2 regions of the Mycobacterium sp. E136 genome follow, and region 2 is predicted to be linked to the other one. Evidence: predicted binding sites of a transcription regulator. Region 2 holds the regulator's gene; the other holds the start of a gene.
What was found. The regulator LexA, encoded in region 2, represses DNA repair genes until DNA is damaged. The targets are predictions, from matches to a motif close to CGAACANNTGTTCG.
Positions count from the first base shown of each region.

Region 1: recA (recombinase RecA) is a predicted target of LexA. The motif match lies at 7,459-7,472, and genes of this name have one in related genera.

Region 1 is NZ_LZJE01000067.1:24-10,195, reverse strand. Features, by position in the region: gene A5698_RS05110 (hypothetical protein) at 1-960, opposite strand, end outside; gene A5698_RS05105 (DUF6084 family protein) at 957-1,601, opposite strand; gene A5698_RS05100 (DUF5947 family protein) at 1,589-2,230, opposite strand; gene A5698_RS05095 (NifU-related iron-sulfur-binding protein) at 2,227-3,162, opposite strand; gene A5698_RS05090 (nickel-dependent hydrogenase large subunit) at 3,166-4,962, opposite strand; gene A5698_RS05085 (NADH-quinone oxidoreductase subunit B family protein) at 5,050-6,105, opposite strand; gene hypB (hydrogenase nickel incorporation protein HypB) at 6,216-7,019, opposite strand; gene A5698_RS05075 (hydrogenase maturation nickel metallochaperone HypA/HybF) at 7,022-7,351, opposite strand; gene recA (recombinase RecA) at 7,617-8,666, shown strand; gene recX (recombination regulator RecX) at 8,635-9,156, shown strand; gene A5698_RS05060 (LLM class flavin-dependent oxidoreductase) at 9,244-9,882, shown strand; partial or broken gene A5698_RS05055 (LLM class F420-dependent oxidoreductase) at 9,883-10,172, opposite strand, start outside.
Region 2 is NZ_LZJE01000099.1:1,534-11,705, reverse strand. Features, by position in the region: gene A5698_RS07455 (proteasome assembly chaperone family protein) at 1-731, shown strand, start outside; gene A5698_RS07450 (alpha/beta fold hydrolase) at 798-1,820, shown strand; gene A5698_RS07445 (PhzF family phenazine biosynthesis protein) at 1,878-2,564, shown strand; gene nrdR (transcriptional regulator NrdR) at 2,606-3,076, opposite strand; gene A5698_RS07435 (LysM peptidoglycan-binding domain-containing protein) at 3,245-3,697, opposite strand; gene lexA (transcriptional repressor LexA) at 3,907-4,602, shown strand; gene A5698_RS07425 (LGFP repeat-containing protein) at 4,599-6,683, opposite strand; gene A5698_RS07420 (molybdopterin guanine dinucleotide-containing S/N-oxide reductase) at 7,098-9,383, shown strand; gene A5698_RS07415 (hypothetical protein) at 9,380-9,883, shown strand; gene mbp1 (microaggregate-binding protein 1) at 10,006-10,172, shown strand, end outside.

The DNA.
Region 1 (10,172 bases), on a different contig from region 2:
CACGCCGTGCAGATCGAGCATCGCCTCGGGCGACATCGAGTCGCAGCGCTCGATGATCGCTGCGGCGCGTCGATCGGTGGCTCTGGCTTGAGCCTTCTCCTCGTCGGTCATGGTCATGACCCGCAGCGTCAGGATCTCGTCGATCTCGGTCGAGTCGTAGAGCGCACCCTTGCTCTGCTCGGCGATCTCGGGGTGGTCGTAGAGGATGATCGGCGACGCGAGCACGAGGTCGCGATGCGGCGCCGGGCCGGCCAACACCGGAAAGCAGCGGTGCTGACGGCACCGCGCCACGGCGCCGGCGGCCCAGTCCGGCGGTTCGAGCAGGGAGACGAACTCGCCGTCGGCCACCTCCAGCAACAGATGGGTCCCGATCAGCGACACGGCGATCGCCTCGTCCTGGTCGTCGGCCGGTGCAGCCGTGTTGCACACATCGAACGTGAGACGCAGCAGGTCGCCGTCCTGCTCGGCGGACATGTCGAGCCGACCGCTCAGCTCGCGTCGGGTCCGCACCAGCCTGCCACCCGCGACGGGTTCGATCTCTCTCGCCGACGGAGCCGAAATGTCCAGTGTGGCAGGCAGGCTCATGACCGGGAACGGGTCGATCGGAATCTCGCACTCGACCGCCTCGTCCCAACTGACCCACGCATCGGCACCCGAACGCAGTTCGCCGACCGGTTCGAACCGGCCGCCGCCGGCGTCGCGTTCGACGCTGCGGCGTTGCAGTTGCAGGAAGCGAATCACTCCGGTGACCATCGGGATGCCGTGCGGGTCGAGCAGCACCTGGGTGGACAGCGAGGCGTCCTCGCCGATGGTGGCCTGCGCGGCGCCGCGCGGTCCGAGAACGCCGAACTGCCAACGGGACTGGTTCTTGCTCGAGCTGGCGCGGTAGGGGTACAGCAAATATCCCTCGTAGAGCACCGCATCGGCGACAGCTCGTGCGTGATCCCAGTCCGCGGTCATCGAATCTCCTCTGCGGTGTGAGTGGCCAATAGCGAAACGATCGCGTCGTCGTAGTTCAGAAGGCCGCGGGCTGATTTGAACTCAGACAGCATGTCGATGGTGTCGTGCCCCAGGCGCAGCCAGCCGGTGTTGGGGTAGTGCAGGCGCATCAGGTCATGCCACGTGGACACCGGTAGGTCGTAGTGGTCCTCGCGATCCCATGGCACCTGCTGCACGCGCAGATTTCTTTCACTGCGGGTGAAAACCGTTCCACTGAACAGAAATTGCAGCGGGATGTCACCGTCAGCCAGCGCATGGAAGTATTTGGCCGCGGTCACCTCGAAGTCGTAGGTGCACTCGAGCGGCAGGTCCACCTGCGTCGTTCCGGTGAAGCCGGACACCATGGTGCTGGCATGCTGCCAGAGGAAATTGTGTTGTGTGGTGTCCCATCGCTCGCGGGGCCCGAACAGATCGAGCAGTCCGAGCGCCTCGTCATCGGAGTATCGGCGACGCAAGGGTTCGATGCGGACCTGGCACCGCAGTGCGATCGCGTGCACGGGGTCGTCGCCGTCGGCGGCGATGCCGATCCGGGCGGTGAGAACCGGTGCCACCGCGTACGGTTCGGCGCGGATGTCGAGCACGGCGAAGGTCAGCTCTGGCACGGCGCCACCACCTTCGCCCGGTCACGGACGTGCTCGAAGAACTCGTCGAGGTAGCCGCGCACCCGCTGACCGCCGTCGAAGCCGTGCCACAGCTGGCGGAGCCTGCCGACGAACTCGTAGCAGGCGTCGATGGGCAGCAGGAAGCATTCCGGGTCTCGACCGTCGTCATCGGGAACCCGCACGAGCAGGGCCTCGGTGTCGTCGGCGAGCAGGTCCACCCTCGGGTCCGCCGAACGGACCCCCTCCCATGCGGAGAGGTCCAGTTCGGACTCGGTCGCGCCCGCAGGTCCGGGATAGAAGGCGACGACGCGATCCAGCGTCGAGTTGCGAAAGAAGAACGCCAGCCCGACCGGGATCTGCAGAAGCTGCCAATCCCGGCGCGCCAGGGCGAAATCCGGGAACGATAACCAGCGGTCGGGGACCGCGCGATAGCGGAGTTCGGCCTTGGTGTCGGTGAACAGCAGATAACAGCCGCGGCACACACACATCAGCGCTCGCGCCTCGACGTTGACGACGTGTTGGTGTTCGTCGGCGATCGGCTCGGCGCACATCTCACAGCGTTCACCCGCGCGCGCGGGGACGCCGCGGTTGGCCCGGATCATCGCGAGCACGTCGTAGGCGCTGCTCATGCCACACCTGCTTCGGTGGGTTGCGCGGCCATCGCGATCGACAGCACGCCGTCGCGCGCCAGCAGCGGGATCGGCTCGAGGTGGGCGAGCGGATCGGCGCCCTCGTCGACACAGGTCCCGGCGTGCACGACGTCGAAATGGGCGTGGCAGCGCGGGCAGCGCAACACCGCGTCGCCGGTCGGAGAACCCATGCGACGGTGCAACGCGGCACCGGCCAGCGACTCGCGGCAGACACCGCACCGGTCGCGATAGGCGAACACCTCGTCGCCGCTGCGGCACGCCAGCACGGTGGTTCCCGCCACGGAGAAGCCGCCGACCTCACCGGGCATCAGGTCGGTGAATTCCGGTACGGGGTGCCACGAGGCCTGCCCGGGCGCCCGTTGCTGGACGCGGCGAAAGAGCGTCGCCGGTGGAATCACCGTCGGGCTTGACTGCGGAGCGACCACCTCGATCGCGCTGACTTCCGGAGCCGCCGCCCGGATGGCGTCTTCGACGGTCAACTCCAGCGTGACCGCCGACGAGGGGCAGCTCTTGCAGCTGCCGGAGAACTGCAGGTGAACGGTGAATCCGTCTGGGCCGTCGACTGTTTCGAGAAGCGCGACGTCACCGCCGTGTGAACCGAGATACGGGCGGACCCTGTCCAGGGCATCCTCGATGCGCCGGTGGATGCCGTGCGGGTGCAGCCCGTGTACGAGCAGCAGGCTGGCGACGAGGTCGTCGTCGGCCAGCCGTTCGGCCAGCGTGGCATCGGCGCTCACCGCGATCCGCAGGATCCGTTCGAGTCCGGCGCCGTAGAGATCGGTCACCTCGCCGACGAGTTGAACCGCCCGTTCGTGCGCGGCGGGGCCGCCCGCGGCGGACGCGTCGAGCAGGGCCTGTATTCGGTCGCCCGCCGTACGCCACTGCGCGTCGTCTCGGATCGGCGGGGCCATTCCCTATTCCCCGGTGACGGACTGGGTGGGGGAGTGAAGCAGGTCGAGTGACTTTCCCTTGCCCAGGTACATGTGCACGCCGCACGGCAGACACGGGTCGAAACTGCGCACCGTGCGCATGATGTCGATGCCCTTGAAATGCTCCCTGTCGTTCTCCTCGAAGATGGGCTGGCCCTGGACCGCGTCCTCGTATGGCCCGGGTGTGCCGTAGCTGTCGCGGGGGTTGGCGTTCCACGGCGTCGGCGGATACGGGTGATAGTTCGCGATCTTGCCGTCGCGAATCACCATGTGGTGGCTGAGGACTCCGCGGACCGCCTCGGTGAACCCGCAGCCGATGCCTTCGTCGGGCACCTCGAACTTCTCCCAGGTCTTGGTCCGGCCGGCCCGGATCTCGGTCAACGCCTTCTCCGCGAAGTGCAGGGCGCAGGCGGCCGCGTAGGCCTGGAAGTACGTCCTGGCGCGGTTGCGTTCGAGCGTGTTGCTGCCGTGTTGCGGGATCTTCCACTCGAGTTCGACCGGACCCTTCAGGGCCGTCTTGGGCAGGTTGATCTGCACGCTCTGGCCGGTCGCCTTGACATAGCCGATGTCGACCAGCCCGGCGAGCGCGGTGGACCACAGCCGCGCCAACGGGCCGCCGCCGGTGTCGAGTGCCAGGTGATCCGTGCCGTCGAACCAGCGCGGCGCCATCACCCAGCTGTAGTTGCCGTCGAAGTCGCGTTTCTGCGGCCGGGGATTGGTGTGCTGGTTCCAGGGATGGCGCCGGTCGATCGGATTGCCGAGGGGATCGGTCTTGACGAACATCTCCTGGTCGGTCCAGTCGTCGTAGTACGAGTGGCCCAACAGGATTCGGATGCCGAGGTTGATGTCGACCAGCGAGTGGGTGTGCAGCTTCCCGTCGATCACCACACCGGGCGTGACGAACATCGCGTCGCCCCAACGCTCCATGTCCTTGTACTCGAAGTTGCACACCTCGGGGTCCTGGAACGAGCCCCAGCAGCCCAGCAGCGTGCGGCGCAAGCCGACCTGGTCGTAGCCGGGAAGCGCTTCGTAGAAGAAGTCGAAGAGGTCGTCGTGCATGGGCACGACCTTCTTCATGAACTCGACGTAGCGCATCAGCCGCGTCATGTAGTCGGTCATCAACTGGACCGTCGCGGTGGTACCGATACCGCCGGGATACAGCGTCGACGGATGGACGTGTCGACCCTCCATGAGGCAGAACATCTCTCGCGTCCACCGACTGACCTGCAGGGCCTCGCGGTAGAACTCGCCGGTGAAAGGATTGAGCGCACGCATGATCTCGGCGATCGTGCGGTAGCCGTGCATGTCCGCATGCGGGGCCTGGGTGTTCTCCGCCTTGGCCAGCACACTGGGATTGGTCTCGGAGACCATCTTCTCGCAGTAGTCGACGCCGACCAGGTTCTCCTGGAAGATGTTGTGGTCGAACATGTACTCGGCGGCTTCACCGAGGTTGATCAGCCACTCGCCGAGATGTGGCGGCTTGACACCGTAGGCCATGTTCTGGCAGTAGCACGAGCACGTCGCATGGTTGTCACCGCAGATGCCGCAGATGCGGCTCGTGATGAAGTGCGCGTCGCGAGGATCCTTGCCCTTCATGAAGATCGAGTAACCGCGGAAGATCGACGAGGTGCTGTGGCACTCGACGACCTCGCGATTGTCGAAGTCGATCTTGGTGTAGATGCCGAGGCTACCGACGATCCGGGTGATGGGATCCCACGCCATCTCCACCAGTTGGCCGGGGTCGCGCTTCACGTGTGACGGCTCGGGGATGATGGTTGTCATCGAACTCTTCTCTTTCTTCAGATGAGGAGCGTCACAGGACATTTCGGAGACCGAAAGCACGCCTGCGCGCCCTCCGACGAGCCACACCTACCAGGTGCGGGTCGCTCCGGTCGTGAGTTGCGTGCCGCGATGGCGCCACTTCGGCTCTTTGTCGACGGTGCGGCCGGTGATATGGCGCAGGCTGCGGATCACCGACCCGTACAGGCCCGACGCCGCGGTGGACACCTTGCCACCGGGGGGTTCGTCCATGAACGGCATGAATTTGTCGGGGAATCCGGGCATGGTGCAGCCGATGCATATGCCACCCACGTTCGGGCAGCCGCCGATTCCGTTGATCCAGCCGCGCTTGGGTACGTTGCACTTGACGACCGGACCCCAGCAACCCAGTTTGACAATGCATTTCGGCGATCCGTACTCGGTCGCGAAATCGCCCTGTTCGTAGTACCCGGCTCGGTCACAACCCTCGTGCACGGTTGCGCCGAACAGCCACTGGGGCCGTAGCGCATCGTCGAGGGGGATCATCGGAGCCTGATCCGTGGCCATGTACAGCAGGTAGGTCAGCGTCTCGGCGAGGTTGTCGGGTTGGATCGGACATCCCGGTACGCAGACGATCGGAATGCCGGCCTTGGTCTTCCAGTCCCAGCCGAGGTAGTCCGGGACACCCATGGCGCCGGTGGGATTGCCCGCCATCGCGTGGATGCCGCCGTAGGTGGCGCACGTTCCGACCGCGACGACGGCAGTGGCCTTGGGCGCCAGCCGATCCAGCCACTCGCTGGTGGTCATCGGTTGGCCGGTGGCCGGATCGTTGCCGAATCCGCACCAGTAGCCTTCGGCCTTGATCTTCTCGTTCGGGATGGACCCCTCGACCACCAGAACGAATGGTTCCAGTTCACCCCGGTCGGCCTTGAAGAACCATTCGAGAAAATCGTCGGCGCCACCGTTCGGCCCGCACTCGAAATCGATCAGGGGCCAATGGACGGCGATTCTGGGCAGCCCGGGAAGAGCGCCGAGGGCGATCTCCTCGATGCTGGGCTGGGTGGCGGCAGTCAACGCCACCGAATCTCCGTCACAACTCAATCCGGCGTTGATCCACAGGACGTGGATCAAGGCCTCTTCCGCTTTGACTGCTGCCTCCGTTGGCATAGGTCACAGCTTCCTGGGGGCCGGGCTGGGGCCCTCACGACCGGGAGCCGGGCTGGGGCTCCCAACCTCACGTTGTGCCGCGGCGCCGAATTCCGGCGCTGAGTCTGGGTTTACTCCCGGGGTCGTGTCTTGTCAACGGGTGCCAGGACAGAAGCCGAGTTTGCGCAATCGTCGATCCACTCGTACCACCGCGAGCTACCATCACCGGTGGCGGCCGACATCGCCAGTATCTGCGCGTCGCGATTCAGTGATCGCACGTAATCGCAACATTTTTCAAGATCGAAGCTGACGTACGGCAATAGGTCGATCTTGTTGACGATCACCAGTCCGGCGGCCGCGAACATGTGTGGATACTTCAGCGGCTTGTCGTCGCCCTCCGTCACCGAGATCACGACGACTTTGCTGCGCTCACCTAGATCGAACAGAGCGGGGCAGACGAGGTTGCCGACGTTCTCGATGAACAGAAGCGACCCCGGCTCGGGGTCGAGGGCCTCCAGTGCCCGTTGCACCATGGTGGCGTCGAGATGGCAGCCCGCGCCGGTGTTGACCTGTACGGCCCGCGCTCCCGCGGCCCTGATGCGTTCGGCGTCCAGCAGCGTCTCCTGATCGCCTTCGATGACCGCGACCGGGCGATCCGGGTGCAGATCGCGGATGGCGCGTTCCAGAAGGGTGGTCTTACCGGCGCCCGGCGAGCTGGTGAGGTTGAGCGTCAGGATGTTGCGGGCGGCCAGCCATGCGCGGTTCCGTTCGGCGAGCTCGTCGTTCTTGGCGAGCACCTTCTGCTCGAGCGTGATGGTCTCGGTGTGGACGTGTTCGCCTTCGTGGAGATGGTCATGCTCGTGAGGGTGGAGGTGGGTGTGTCCCGGCGTGGTGATGGTCGCACCGTCGTCGCCGCAGCCGCAGGTCGCGCACATGCTCAACTCACCTCCATCGAGAGAATCCTCAGATCCCGACCGGCGGTCACCTCGACATCGGCACTGCCGCAGGGACACAACAGAATCAGATCGGGTAGTTCGAAGCTTTGGCCGCAGGTGTGACAGCGCGCCGCGCCGGGTTGCACATCGAGGTCCAGGCGCGCGCCGTCGGCGACGGTGCCCGCGGTGGCGAGTTCGAAGCAGAACCGCATAGAGTCCGGTACGACGGCGCACAGCGCGCCGACCTCCAGCTTGACGCAGTGCACCCGGCGTCCCGCGGCGTGCTCGCACACCGCATCGACCACACTCTGCGTTATCGCCATCTCGTGCACGCGGACCCCGTTTCGGCCGGGATGACTTTCACGATAGGCCCCGCGACCCCCCGCAGGGAGCGGACTATTCGACACGCTGCCCACCGCACGGCGTGTCTCCCTTGAGTCGAACAGGTGTTCGTCTACTGTGGGTCGTGTTCGACGGCTAGATGCTGCTGGTCAGGCCGACTTGTCCCGGAACTTGTCGGTGGCTGCCTCTAGCGTCACGGCCAACAGATCGAAACCGATCACCGAACAGCTAGACATCCGAAGGACGGAGAACCCCATGGCGCAGGCACCCGACCGCGAGAAGGCCCTCGAGCTGGCACTCGCGCAGATCGACAAGAACTTCGGCAAGGGGTCGGTGATGCGGCTCGGCGAAGAGGTCCGCCAGCCCATCTCGGTCATCCCGACCGGTTCGATCGCGCTGGACGTGGCCCTCGGCATCGGCGGCCTGCCGCGGGGCAGGGTCATCGAGATCTACGGCCCGGAGTCGTCGGGTAAGACCACCGTCGCGCTGCACGCGGTCGCCAACGCGCAGGCCGCCGGCGGTATCGCGGCATTCATCGACGCCGAGCACGCGCTGGATCCGGAGTACGCCAAGAAGCTCGGGGTGGACACCGACGCGCTGCTGGTCAGCCAGCCCGACACCGGTGAGCAGGCGCTGGAGATCGCCGACATGCTGATCCGTTCGGGCGCGCTGGACATCCTGGTCATCGACTCGGTGGCGGCGCTGGTGCCCCGCGCCGAGATCGAGGGCGAGATGGGCGACAGCCACGTCGGTCTCCAAGCCCGGCTGATGAGCCAGGCGCTGCGGAAGATGACCGGAGCGCTGAGCAACTCGGGCACCACCGCGATCTTCATCAACCAGCTCCGCGAGAAGATCGGGGTGATGTTCGGAAGTCCCGAAACCACCACGGGCGGTAAGGCTTTGAAGTTCTATGCCTCGGTGCGGATGGACGTCAGGCGGATCGAGACCCTCAAGGACGGCACCGACGCGGTCGGTAACCGCACCCGGGTCAAGGTCGTCAAGAACAAGGTCTCCCCGCCGTTCAAGCAGGCCGAGTTCGACATCCTCTACGGCAAGGGCATCAGCAGGGAAGGCTCGCTCATCGACATGGGCGTCGAGCAGGGCTTCATCCGCAAGTCCGGCTCGTGGTTCACCTACGAGGGTGAGCAGCTGGGCCAGGGCAAGGAGAACGCCCGCAACTTCCTGCTCGAGAACGTCGACGTGGCCAACGAGATCGAGAAGAAGATCAAGGAGAAGCTCGGCATTGGCGCCGTGATCACCGATGACTTGAGCGATGGCGTACTGCCCGCCCCGGTCGACTTCTGAGGCCCCTCGCGAGGAGCAGGCGCGTGACGTGTGTCTGCGCCTGCTCACCGTGAGAGCCCGGACCCGGGCCGAACTGACCGCACAGCTGGCCAAACGCGGCTACCGCGACGACGTCAGCGCCAGGGTGCTCGATCGGCTCGAGCAGGTCGGCCTCGTCGACGACGCCGACTTCGCCGAACAGTGGGTCCGCTCCCGGCGTGCCAACGCAGGCAAGGGTCGGCGGGCGTTGATCGCGGAGTTGCGGACCAAGGGCGTCGACGGCGAGCTGATCGAGGCCGCACTGGCCGACGACGAACCGGGCGCCGAACGCGCACGCGCCGAGCAGTTGGTGGCCGACCGGCTGCGCCGCGAGAAGCTGATCGACGGTGAGGACGCCAAATTGGCGCGTCGCCTGGTCGGGATGCTCGCCCGGCGTGGTTACAGCCAGACGATGGCGTTCGATGTCGTCAAGGTCGCCGTGGCCAACGAACGTGAGCGCCGCCAGGTCTAGGGCGCGGCGAGGGTTCGGCAGCCGGATCGCCGGGGCGCACAGCGTGGCGTGGTTGCATTGAAATCGCCGACCGCGTAAGCAGATCGAATGCAGTTATCCGTCAAGCTGGCACCCACTTTCGACTATCCGGTCTTGGAACGGTTCTGGCGGACGGCCGACGACCTCGGCTTCCCGGCGGTGTGGAACTACGACCACTTCTACGGTCTGGTCGATCCCACGACACCGACCCACGAGGGGTGGACCAGTCTCGCCGCGATGGCGGTGGTGGTGCGGCGCGCGCGGATCGGCTGCCTGGTCACCGGTGTCACCTACCGCAATCCGGCGGTGCTGGCGAAGATGGCCGTCACCGTCGACCACATCTCCGGTGGACGGCTGGACTTCGGCATCGGCGCCGGCTGGCACGAAGACGAACACCGCGGATACGGTATCGACTTCCCGTCGCCGGGGCGGCGGGTCGCGATGGTGGACGAGGCGCTCACGGTCATCCGCAGGCTCTGGACAGAGGAGGCCGTCGACTTCACGGGTCGTTTCTTCACGCTGCAGCAGGCGCGCTGCGATCCCAAACCGCTGCAGCGTCCGCATCCGCCGATCGTCGTGGGCGCTTCGCAGCCGAAGATGCTGCGGGTCGCCGCGCGTCACGCCGACGAGTGGAACATGCCGAGCACGGCGCCGCTGGAGACGGAGGCCGTCGAACAGGAAGGCGCACCCGGCTCGAAAGCCGTGTGATCACACCAGTTCCGCGCAGCGGGCGAGCAACTCGTCGTCGGGTGGCTGGTAGAAGGACAGCACGACGTGTTGGCAACCGAGTCGCGAGTATTCGGCGACGGAGTCGAGTTGCGCGTCGACCTGATCCGGGTCTTGCGGGTGCAGGAACAACTGCACGCCCCGCCGGATCGACGCCGGGTCACGGTTTTCCGCTGCGCACGCATCGTCGAGCCCGCTGTTGGCGGCCGCCCATTCCTGCGGCGCCGTGCTCGGCATGTTCCACTCGTCGGCGTGACGCGCGGCGACCCGCA
Region 2 (10,172 bases):
TGACGTTCAAGACCGACCATTTCACCAACTACGAGGACCCCGAGCTCAACCTGTACGCGATGCGTGACAGCGTCGGAACCCCGTTCCTGCTTCTGGCGGGCATGGAACCGGACCTGCGTTGGGAGCGGTTCATCACCGCCGTGCGGCTGCTGGCCGAACAGCTCGGTGTGCGCCGCGTCGTGGGCCTGGGCACCATTCCGATGGCGGTGCCGCACACCCGTCCCATCACGATGACCGCGCACTCCAGCGACAAGGAACTGATTTCCGATCACCAGCCGTGGATCGGCGAAGTGCAAGTCCCCGCGAGCGTGTCCAACCTGCTCGAGTTCCGGATGTCGCAGCACGGGCACGAGGTCGTCGGCTTCACCGTCCACGTGCCGCACTATCTGGCGCAGACCGACTATCCCGCGGCGGCCGAGGCGTTGCTGGCCGAGGTCGCCAGGAACGCGTCGCTGCAGTTCCCGCTCGAGGCGCTGGTCGCGGCGGGCGCGGAGGTGCTCACAAAGATCAACGAGCAGGTCGAGCAGAGCCCCGAGGTCGCGCAGGTCGTTGCGGCCCTCGAGCGCCAGTACGACGCGTACATGACGGCCCAGGAGAACCGGTCGCTGCTGGCCAGCGACGAGGACCTGCCCAGCGGAGAAGAGCTCGGCGCCGAATTCGAGCGGTTCCTCGCCCAGCAAGCCGAGAAGAAGGGCAAGGACCGCTTCGAGGACGGCGACGACGCCGGATGACGAACGTCGCCCGGTGAATGGGCGACTCGAGGCGCGAGGTTGACGGCGGCCCGCTAAGTTGGCGCAATGGCGCCGCGAAAGCCGAACCTTCGCCCCGTGCGGGATCTGACGCCCGTCCTGCAGTTTCGCACCATCCACGGATACCGGCGCGCGTACCGCGTGGCGGGCTCCGGACCGGCGATCCTGCTGATCCACGGCATCGGCGACAACTCCACCACGTGGGAGACGGTCCAGTCGAAGCTTGCTCAGCGATTCACGGTCATCGCGCCGGACCTGTTGGGCCACGGCAAATCCGACAAGCCGCGCGCGGACTATTCGGTCGCCGCCTACGCCAACGGAATGCGCGACCTGTTGAGCGTGCTCGACATCGACCACGTCACCGTGATCGGCCATTCGCTCGGTGGCGGGGTGGCCATGCAGTTCGCCTACCAGTTCCCCCAGCTCGTCGACCGGCTCATCCTCGTCGGCGCCGGCGGGGTCACGCGTGATGTGAACATCGCGCTGCGGTTCGCCTCGCTGCCGATGGGCAGTGAGGCGCTGGCGCTGCTGCGGCTGCCGTTCGTGCTGCCCGCATTACAGGTGGTGGGCCGCGTCGCCGGCGGGGTGATCGGATCGACCGGCCTCGGTCGCGATCTGCCTCAGGTGTTGCGCATCCTCAACGATCTTCCCGAGCCGACGGCGTCTTCGGCGTTCGCGCGGACGCTGCGCGCGGTCGTCGATTGGCGCGGCCAGGTGGTGACCATGCTGGATCGCTGCTATCTGACACAATCGGTTCCGGTTCAGCTGATCTGGGGCAGCTGCGACGCCGTGATCCCCGTCAGCCACGCGCGGATGGCCCACGCAGCGATGCCGGGGTCGCAATTGGAAATCTTCGACGGCTCCGGCCATTTCCCGTTCCACGACGACCCCGAACGCTTCGTCGAGGTGGTCGAGAAGTTCATCGACGGCACCGAACCGGCGGTCTACGACCAGGAGTATTTGCGCGGGCTGCTGCGGGCGGGGATCACCGAGAACGCGATCTCCGGTTCGGCCGACACGCGGGTCGCGGTGCTCGACGCGATGGGCACCGACGAGCGCAGCGCGACCTGATCTCCCACCCACCGCGACCGCGCCACCCTCACGCCGATAGCAAGTAGCATCGGCCCCATGGCCATCGACGTGACGGTGTTGCGAGTCTTCACCGACCCTGACGGCAACCACGGAAACCCTCTCGGTGTCGTCGACGCCAGCACCGTCGACTCGAATGATCACCAGCGGATCGCAACCCAATTGGGTTACAGCGAAACCATATTCGTCGATCTGCCGGCCCCCGGCACGAACACAGCACACGCACGCATCTACACGCCGGCCGTCGAACTGCCCTTCGCCGGACATCCCACCGTCGGCGCGGCGTGGTGGCTCCGCGAGCAGGGCGCGCCCGTGCACACCTTGCGCGTTCCCGCCGGCATCGTCCAGATCGCCTACAGCGACGACCTCACCTCTGTTCAGGCCCGCGCGGAGTGGGCACCCGAATTCGCCATCCACGACACCGGCTCGGTGGACGAGCTTCTCGCCCTCGACCCGTCGGACTATCCCGACGACATCAACCACTACGTGTGGACGTGGACCGACAGGGACAAGGGTGAGCTGCGGTCCCGGATGTTCGCGACCGACCTCGGCGTGCCCGAGGACGAAGCCACCGGCGCCGCCGCCGTGCGGATCACCGACTACCTGAGTCGCGACCTGAGGATCGTGCAGGGCAAGGGTTCACACATCTACACCGAGTGGAGCCCCGAGGGCTGGGTACGCGTCGCCGGTCGCGTGGTCAGCGACGGCATCAAGCAGATCGACTGACCAACACACCGTGCCGTAGGTTGCCAGACAACCCGGTCGGCTCAGCTGGCCGTGGGTTGCGGTGAGTTTCGATGCGCCCGCAGGTCCTCGATCTCCCGCTCGAAGTCCTCGGCCGACGTGAACCCGCGATACACCGAGGCGAAGCGCAGGTAGGCGACCTCGTCGAGATCGCGTAGCGGCCCGAGGATGGCGAGGCCGACTTCGTGGCTGGGCACCTCGGGCGATCCCGAGGCGCGCACGGCGTCCTCAACCTGCTGTGCCAGCAGGTTCAACGCGTCCTCGTCGACCTGGCTGCCCTGGCAGGCGCGGCGCACTCCTTTGATGACCTTCTCGCGGCTGAACGGCTCGGTGACGCCGCTGCGCTTGACGACGGCCAGAACGGCGGTCTCCACCGTGGTGAACCGACGACCGCATTCCGGACAGGACCGGCGGCGCCGGATGGCCTGGCCCTCATCGGTTTCACGCGAGTCCACCACGCGCGAATCCGGGTGACGACAGAACGGACAGTGCATCACCGCTCCTTCGCCGCGCCAACAAACGACCAACTCGAACCTCTCCGAGCGTACCTGCGAGGGGTTGCGATGGCCCAGCACCGCGCTGAACGGCACGTAGTCGAGCGATCTGAGCGATCTGTCGGTGAACACGCCTGCGCACCAAGTCGTTTGCCGGCGACTCTGACGTCAGCCGACCGGGGCGATCAGCGTCTGCCCGGCATCGACCGACGACGAGTCGAGCTGGTTGAGCTCGCGGATCCGGTCCATCACCTGGCCCACGGGAGCGTCGGGCGCCACCCGCAGCGCCACCTGCTGCAGACTCTCCCCTGACTGGACCTGCACCACCGCGAGCCGGCTCGGCACCGCGGCCGAGGTGGTCCCCACCACGCCGCCGAACTGTGCGACGAGGCCGAGCCACACCGTGATTCCCGCCGCCACCAGGGACAGCAGCACCGTGGTGACCGGGGTGATCGGCCGACGCCGGTGCGAAGCACGCGACATCATCACGCCGGTTCCGCGATAACGCACCGCGGCCCCTGCCGGTCGGACCGTGGAGGGCCGCCGACGGGCGCGAACCGGCCGGTAACCGGTGCTGACCACGCGCGTGGGCGGAAATTCGTGGGTGTCGAGTACGGTCATCTTCCTGCCTTCCGGTCCGCTGCCTTCGCTCTTGTGTTCGAACATACTCGATCACATGTTCGAAAGATAGAACGTGTGATCGAACTGTTGTGAAACGATAAATCGGGCCACCGACAAAAAATCGCCTTGGAATCGCGCAGGCCGCACCGGGGCGACACGCCTCGAACAAATGTTTGATTAATCGGATGTCGCGGGTTACATTCGGCGGCATGGACTCGAGCAGCGATAACCCGGAAGGCGCCGGCGCGGCCCGAACCCTGGACCCGGGGCTCACCGAACGCCAGCGCACCATCCTCGACGTGATCCGCGCCTCGGTCACCAGTCGCGGCTATCCCCCGAGCATCAGGGAGATCGGCGACGCGGTCGGATTGACCTCCACCTCTTCGGTCGCCCACCAACTGCGCACGTTGGAGCGCAAGGGCTATCTGCGCCGCGACCCCAACCGGCCGCGCGCCGTCGACGTCCGCGGCGCCGACGACCATGTGACGCCGATCGTCGGCACCGATGTCGCCGGCTCCGACGCGCTACCGGAGCCGACGTTCGTGCCTGTGCTGGGACGCATCGCCGCCGGCGGGCCGATCCTGGCCGAGGAGGCCGTCGAGGACGTCTTCCCGCTGCCGCGCGAACTGGTCGGCGAAGGCTCGCTGTTCCTGCTCAAGGTCGTCGGCGACTCCATGGTGGACGCCGCGATCTGCGACGGCGACTGGGTGGTCGTGCGTCAGCAGAACGTCGCCGACAACGGCGACATCGTGGCCGCGATGATCGACGGCGAAGCCACAGTCAAGACCTTCAAACGCACGCGCGGCCAGGTCTGGCTGATGCCGCACAATCCGGCGTTCGATCCGATCCCCGGTAACGACGCCGCGGTGCTGGGCAAGGTCGTCACCGTCATCCGGAAGATCTAGTCGGCGCGGACGAATCCGTTCGTCCGGGCGAATTCCTCACTCGAGAACCAGATCTCGGCGTCTACCTCGTCGTAGTCGGCGGCGGTGGGCAGCCAGTAGCGACCCGACTGGGTGTCCGCCTTGATCGGATATCCCTCGGGCGCCTCCCCTGAACCGCCGACCGGTAACCGGAAGGCGGGGCTGGGTACCTCGGGTTCGTCTATGACGATCCTTGCGTGGCGGCCCGTGTCGGTCAGCGAATCCCGTTGTCGCGGTGCGGGTTCACTCGGCTCGGCCGGGACATCGACGTCTTCGGTGACATCGAGGTCTTCGGCCGCGGTATCGAATTCGTCAGGCTCATCGTGCTCGCCGGTCGTCTCGTCGTGGCCGGCAGTCAGACGCCCCGCAGCGATCGCGGCTTCCTCCGAGGCCGGAATGCGTGTGGGCGCGGTGTCGACGTTGTCGGGGTTCTCCTCGTCTTCACCGATGCCGGCCGATTCCGAAGGCTCGCCGAAGCTCTGGGACGGCGCCTCCCACGGGCTACCCGGCGAGTCGGCCGACTCCCCCGGTGCGGAAAGGGCCCCCAAACCCTCTGTGGCGTACCGATCGCCGAACATCGCGGCCGACGGATCCCCACCGTTGGACAGGTGTTCGTCCGAACCCGGTGTGGCGTAGGCGTGTTCGGCGTCGGAGCCGTACGTGTCGTCGTACCGGCCGTCGACCGCTCCCGGGCGATCGACATCCGGGCGGCGCCTGTTGCGCATCGTCGCGAACGCGACCAGGCCGACCAACACGATCACCGGCACGATCACCAGCAGCCACCACCAGCTGAAGGTGAACCAGTTCCTGTCTCCGCCGGAATCCGATGAGCGTTGAGTGCCCGGCGTTTCGGACTTCTGCTCGGCAGGCACCTCGAGGCCGGCGAGCTCCCCGGCGAGATTGGGTGGTTCGGTGCTGAACTCGCCGGTCTTGCGATTCCAGGAGACGACCCCACCGCTGAACCGCTGCGTGACGACGTCACCCTTCTCGGTCTGGTCGGCCATCGGCGCGCCGAGCGTGCCCTCCGCGCCGTCGAGCTTGTCCCAGGCCGCACTCATCGCGCCGCGCACCAGTACCGCGCCGTAGTCGGGCGTCCAGAAGATCACCGGCTTGTCATCGGCGGCGAAACGGGACATGCGGCTGGCGGTGGGCAATCCGCCGTCGCTCTCGCTGGAGACCGGGAACCCGAGGTCTCCTTCGGGGCCGCCGAGGCTCTCGTACTTGGCCAGGACCTGACCGGTGACGACTCGCGCGCCTGTCTGCGGACTGTAGAAGATCTTGCCGCCGGCGAAGTTCTGGCCCAAGCCATCCTTGCCGATCGGATACGCGGGCCCCTCCGCGGCGCCCAACGGCCCCAGTGGGCCGCCTGCCGCACGGCGCGCCGCGTTGATCGCGGAAGTGGCATCACCCGGTACCTGCAGGTCCGCCAACTGTCCCGCGAGATCGGGCGGCACGGTGGTGAACTTCTTGTCGCGAGTGTTGTAGGTGATCTCGCCGCCCGTGAACTTCTGGGTGACGAGATCACCGCGGTACGACTCGTCGTCGGCCGGCACACCAAGCGTTCCGGTGGACCCGCCCAACTTGTCCCACGCGGCGTTGATCGGTCCGCGGACCACCCGCGCGCCGGTGTCGGGCGTCCAGAAGATCACCGGGTTGTCACTGGCGCTGAACGTGACGTTGAAGCTGCCCGGGGCACGCCCGGGGCCGTCGTCCATGGTAGGGAATCCGAGGTCGCTGTCGGCGGGCCCGCCTAGCGAATCGTACTTCTCCAGGATCGCACCCCGCATGATGTGAGCGCCGGTATCGGGGGTGAAGAAGATCTTGCCGCCGGCGAAGTTCTGCGCGAATCCGTCGCCCACTTCGTACACGTCGCCCTGCCGTGGGCCCAGGGGGCCGCCGTCTCCGCCGCTGGCGTCGAACGCCGCCGTGATCGCGGCGTTGGCCGCATCGGATTCCGGCGACGCGCTCACCACCGGCGCCAGCAATAATGCGACGGCGCCCACGAGCAGACCGATCGCCATTCGACCCAACACCGAGGTGCCCCGGCCGTTCTGCCCGATCATTCGACCTCCCGGGTCGGCACGAAATTTCGCTCGAAGAATTCGCACCCGTCCTCTATCCGTCGTCAGACGCCAATAACCAACGAACACGCCGATCTTGGGAAGAAAATACCTGCCGATACTCCATTCGCTGTGGATAACCCCGCCGTGCCGCCCGGATTAATCGCGGCGCCACCAAGGCTATTTGCATCCACAACGGCCGTGACGGCATCGCAAATAGTTTGCACACCGCAGACGAGAATGACGGACGGCCGCCGAGTATTTGCCCAAATATCGGTAGCCACCAGGCAATGTTTGCGCCGATCGATGCGACTTGCGCGCGCGATTGTGGCACTAATGGCATTCGCTATCGCTGAGGCGGTTCACGCCGACCCGGCCGTTTCCGAGCCGCAGGTCGCCCGCACCTAAACTGACGCCATGCCCGCCCCGGTCAGCCTGACGCACTGGGGCGCCTTCGCCGCCGAGATGCGAGACGGCGACATCGCCGCGGTCAGTCCGTTCGAGGGCGACGCCGACCCCTCACCTCTGCTGGGCAATCTGCCCGGATCTCTTCGACATCGGGCACGGATAGCGACACCCGCCGTTCGGCGGGGTTGGTTGCGCGGCGGCCCGGGTCCGACCACGCGCCGCGGGAACGACGAATTCGTGGCCGTCACATGGGATGAGTTGACCGAACTGCTCGCCGATGAATTGCGCCGCGTCGTCGATTCGCACGGAAACGGGGCGATATTCGGCGGCTCGTACGGCTGGTCCAGTGCAGGCCGGTTCCACCACGCCCAGAGCCAGGTGCACCGGTTTTTGAACCTCCTTGGCGGATACACGTTTTCCCGGCACTCCTACAGCCTCGGTGCCACAGGGGTGATCATGCCGCGCGTCGTCGGCACGCACGACGACCTGTTCAAGCGGTCGACCTCCTGGGAGGTCATCGTCGAGCACACCGAACTCCTCGTGTGCTTCGGTGGGTTGTCGCTGAAGAACACGTCGATCAACCACGGCGGCACCACCGCCCATCCGGCGCGAGATGCGCTGCGGCGGTACCGCGCCCGTGGCGGGCAGATCGTGTCGTTCTCACCGCTGCGCGACGACGTCGACGGAGAATGCGAATGGTTCGCGCCGGTGCCCGGGACCGATGTAGCGATCATGCTGGCGCTCGCATACGTACTCGCGACCGAGAGACTCGCGGACCGAAACTTTCTGAGCACGTACTGCACCGGTTACGAACGTTTCGAGCGGTATCTACTCGGGGCCGACGACGGTGTGCCGAAGACTCCGCGGTGGGCGTCGGCGATCTCCGGCATCGCCGCCGACGACATCGCCCAGTTGGCTCGGCGGATGTCCGAGCACCGCACGATCGTCACTGTCAGCTGGTCGCTGCAGCGAGTGCGGTACGGCGAACAAGCGCCGTGGATGGGCCTGACGCTGGCCGCAATGCTGGGGCAGATCGGCCTTCCCGGCGGCGGTTTCGGGCACGGCTACGGCTCGATGAACGAACCCGGCCTGCCACCGCTGCGGTGCGGACTGCCGAGGCTGCCGCAGGGCATCAACCCCGTACGGTCGTTCATCCCCGTGGCCGCAATCAGCGATCTGTTGTTGCGCCCCGGCGAACCGTTCGACTACAACGGCCAGCGGCTTGTCTACCCCGACATCCGGTTGGTGTACTGGGCGGGCGGAAACCCGTTTCACCACCACCAGAACATCCCCCGGCTGCGGCGTGCCCTGGGTCGCGTCGACACCCTGGTGGTCCACGAACCGTATTGGACCGCAATGGCCAAACACGCCGACATCGTCGTGCCGTCGACGACGTCGTTCGAGCGCGACGACTTCTCGGGGTCCCGCAACGACCCGATGCTGATGGCGATGCCAAAACTGGCCGAGCCATACGCCGAATCACGCGATGACTACACGACTTTCGCTGCGCTGGCAGGCCGATTGGGTTTCGGCGATCGATTCACCGAGGGTCGCACGGCGTGGCAGTGGCTGGCCCACATGTACGACAAGTGGGCGGCTGAACTGGATTTCGGCGTGCCGAGCTTCGACGAGTTCTGGAGCCGCGGGCGGGTACGGCTACCCGTCGAGAAGGGATTGACCCTGCTGGCGGACTTCCGCGCCGATCCGGTCGCCCACCGACTCGGCACCCCCAGCGGACTGATCGAGGTCTTCTCCGCCGACATCGACGGATTCGGTTACGCCGACTGCGCGGGACACCCGAAATGGCATGAGCCCGCCGAATGGCTGGGCGGCCCACGGGCGACCGACTATCCCCTACACCTGCTGGCCAATCAACCGGCATCTCGGCTCCACGGTCAGCTGGACGGCGGTGAGGTCAGCCGGAAATCGAAAGTCGCGGAGCGCGAACCCATCCGGATGCATCCGCGCGACGCCGCCGACCGTGGCCTCACCGACGGTGATGTGGTGCGGGTGTTCAACGATCGCGGTGCGTGCCTGGCGGGATTGGTGATCGACGATCGCCTGCGGCCCGACGTCGTGCAGTTGGCGACGGGCGCCTGGTTCGATCCCGTCGACCCCGCCGACCCGGACTCCATGTGCGCCCACGGAAATCCCAACGTGCTCACCGACGATGCGGGTACTTCGTCGCTTGCGCACGGTTGCACCGGTGCGCATGTGCTGGTGCAGGTGGAGAAATACAGCGGCGCGCTGCCGCCGGTGCGGGCTCACGAACCGCCGGTGATCGGTCCGAGATGACCGACGTTCTCGAGGTCCGTGAGCGGGGACGAACGCTCGCGTTCACGTTCGAGGACATCAATCGTTACCACGGTGGCCATTCCCCCGCCGGCGTCGCGATCGCGTTCAAGGCCATGCAACTCGGGTTTTCCGTCGTGAGCCCGGGCGATCCTCCTGAACGCCGATCCGTCGTGGTGCGCACCGCGTTTCGCGGACCGGGCGCCCGCGACGCCTTCGAGGCGGTGACGCGGGGTGTCACCGACGACCGCTACGTCGTCGACCGTTCCCTGGTGCGAAGTGACCGCGGCCGCCTGCTCGAAGACTTCGTTTTCGTCGTCGAGCACGCCGGCAGTACGGCCACGCTGCTGCTGCGCGACGGGTTCGTCACCGACGAGTTCGTCCACCTGGCCCGTGCCGCAAATCGGACGCGACCGCAGGAAGACCGGCTCGACCGTTTGAAAGCGCAACTCGCGCAGCAGGTGATGGCGCTGCCCGCGACCGAGGTCTTCGAACTCGGCTAGCGCCACGCACAATCCGGGGCCTGCTGTGAGGTGCCTCACCGGCGCATCAATTGTCCGATTAGCGAAACGGCGTTTCGGGTATTGAACCGTCACACCGTTCGACCGGCAAGGAGGAAGCCGCAGTGTCCGACAAGAACAACAGTGGGCCCGAAGAGGCCGTCAAGGGCGTCGTTGAGGGCGTGAAGGGCAAGGCCAAAGAGGTTTTGGGCGCCGTTGCCGGCCGAGACGACCTTTACCGCGAGGGTCAGGCCCAGCAGGACAAGGCAGACGCGCAGCGCAACGCCGCGCA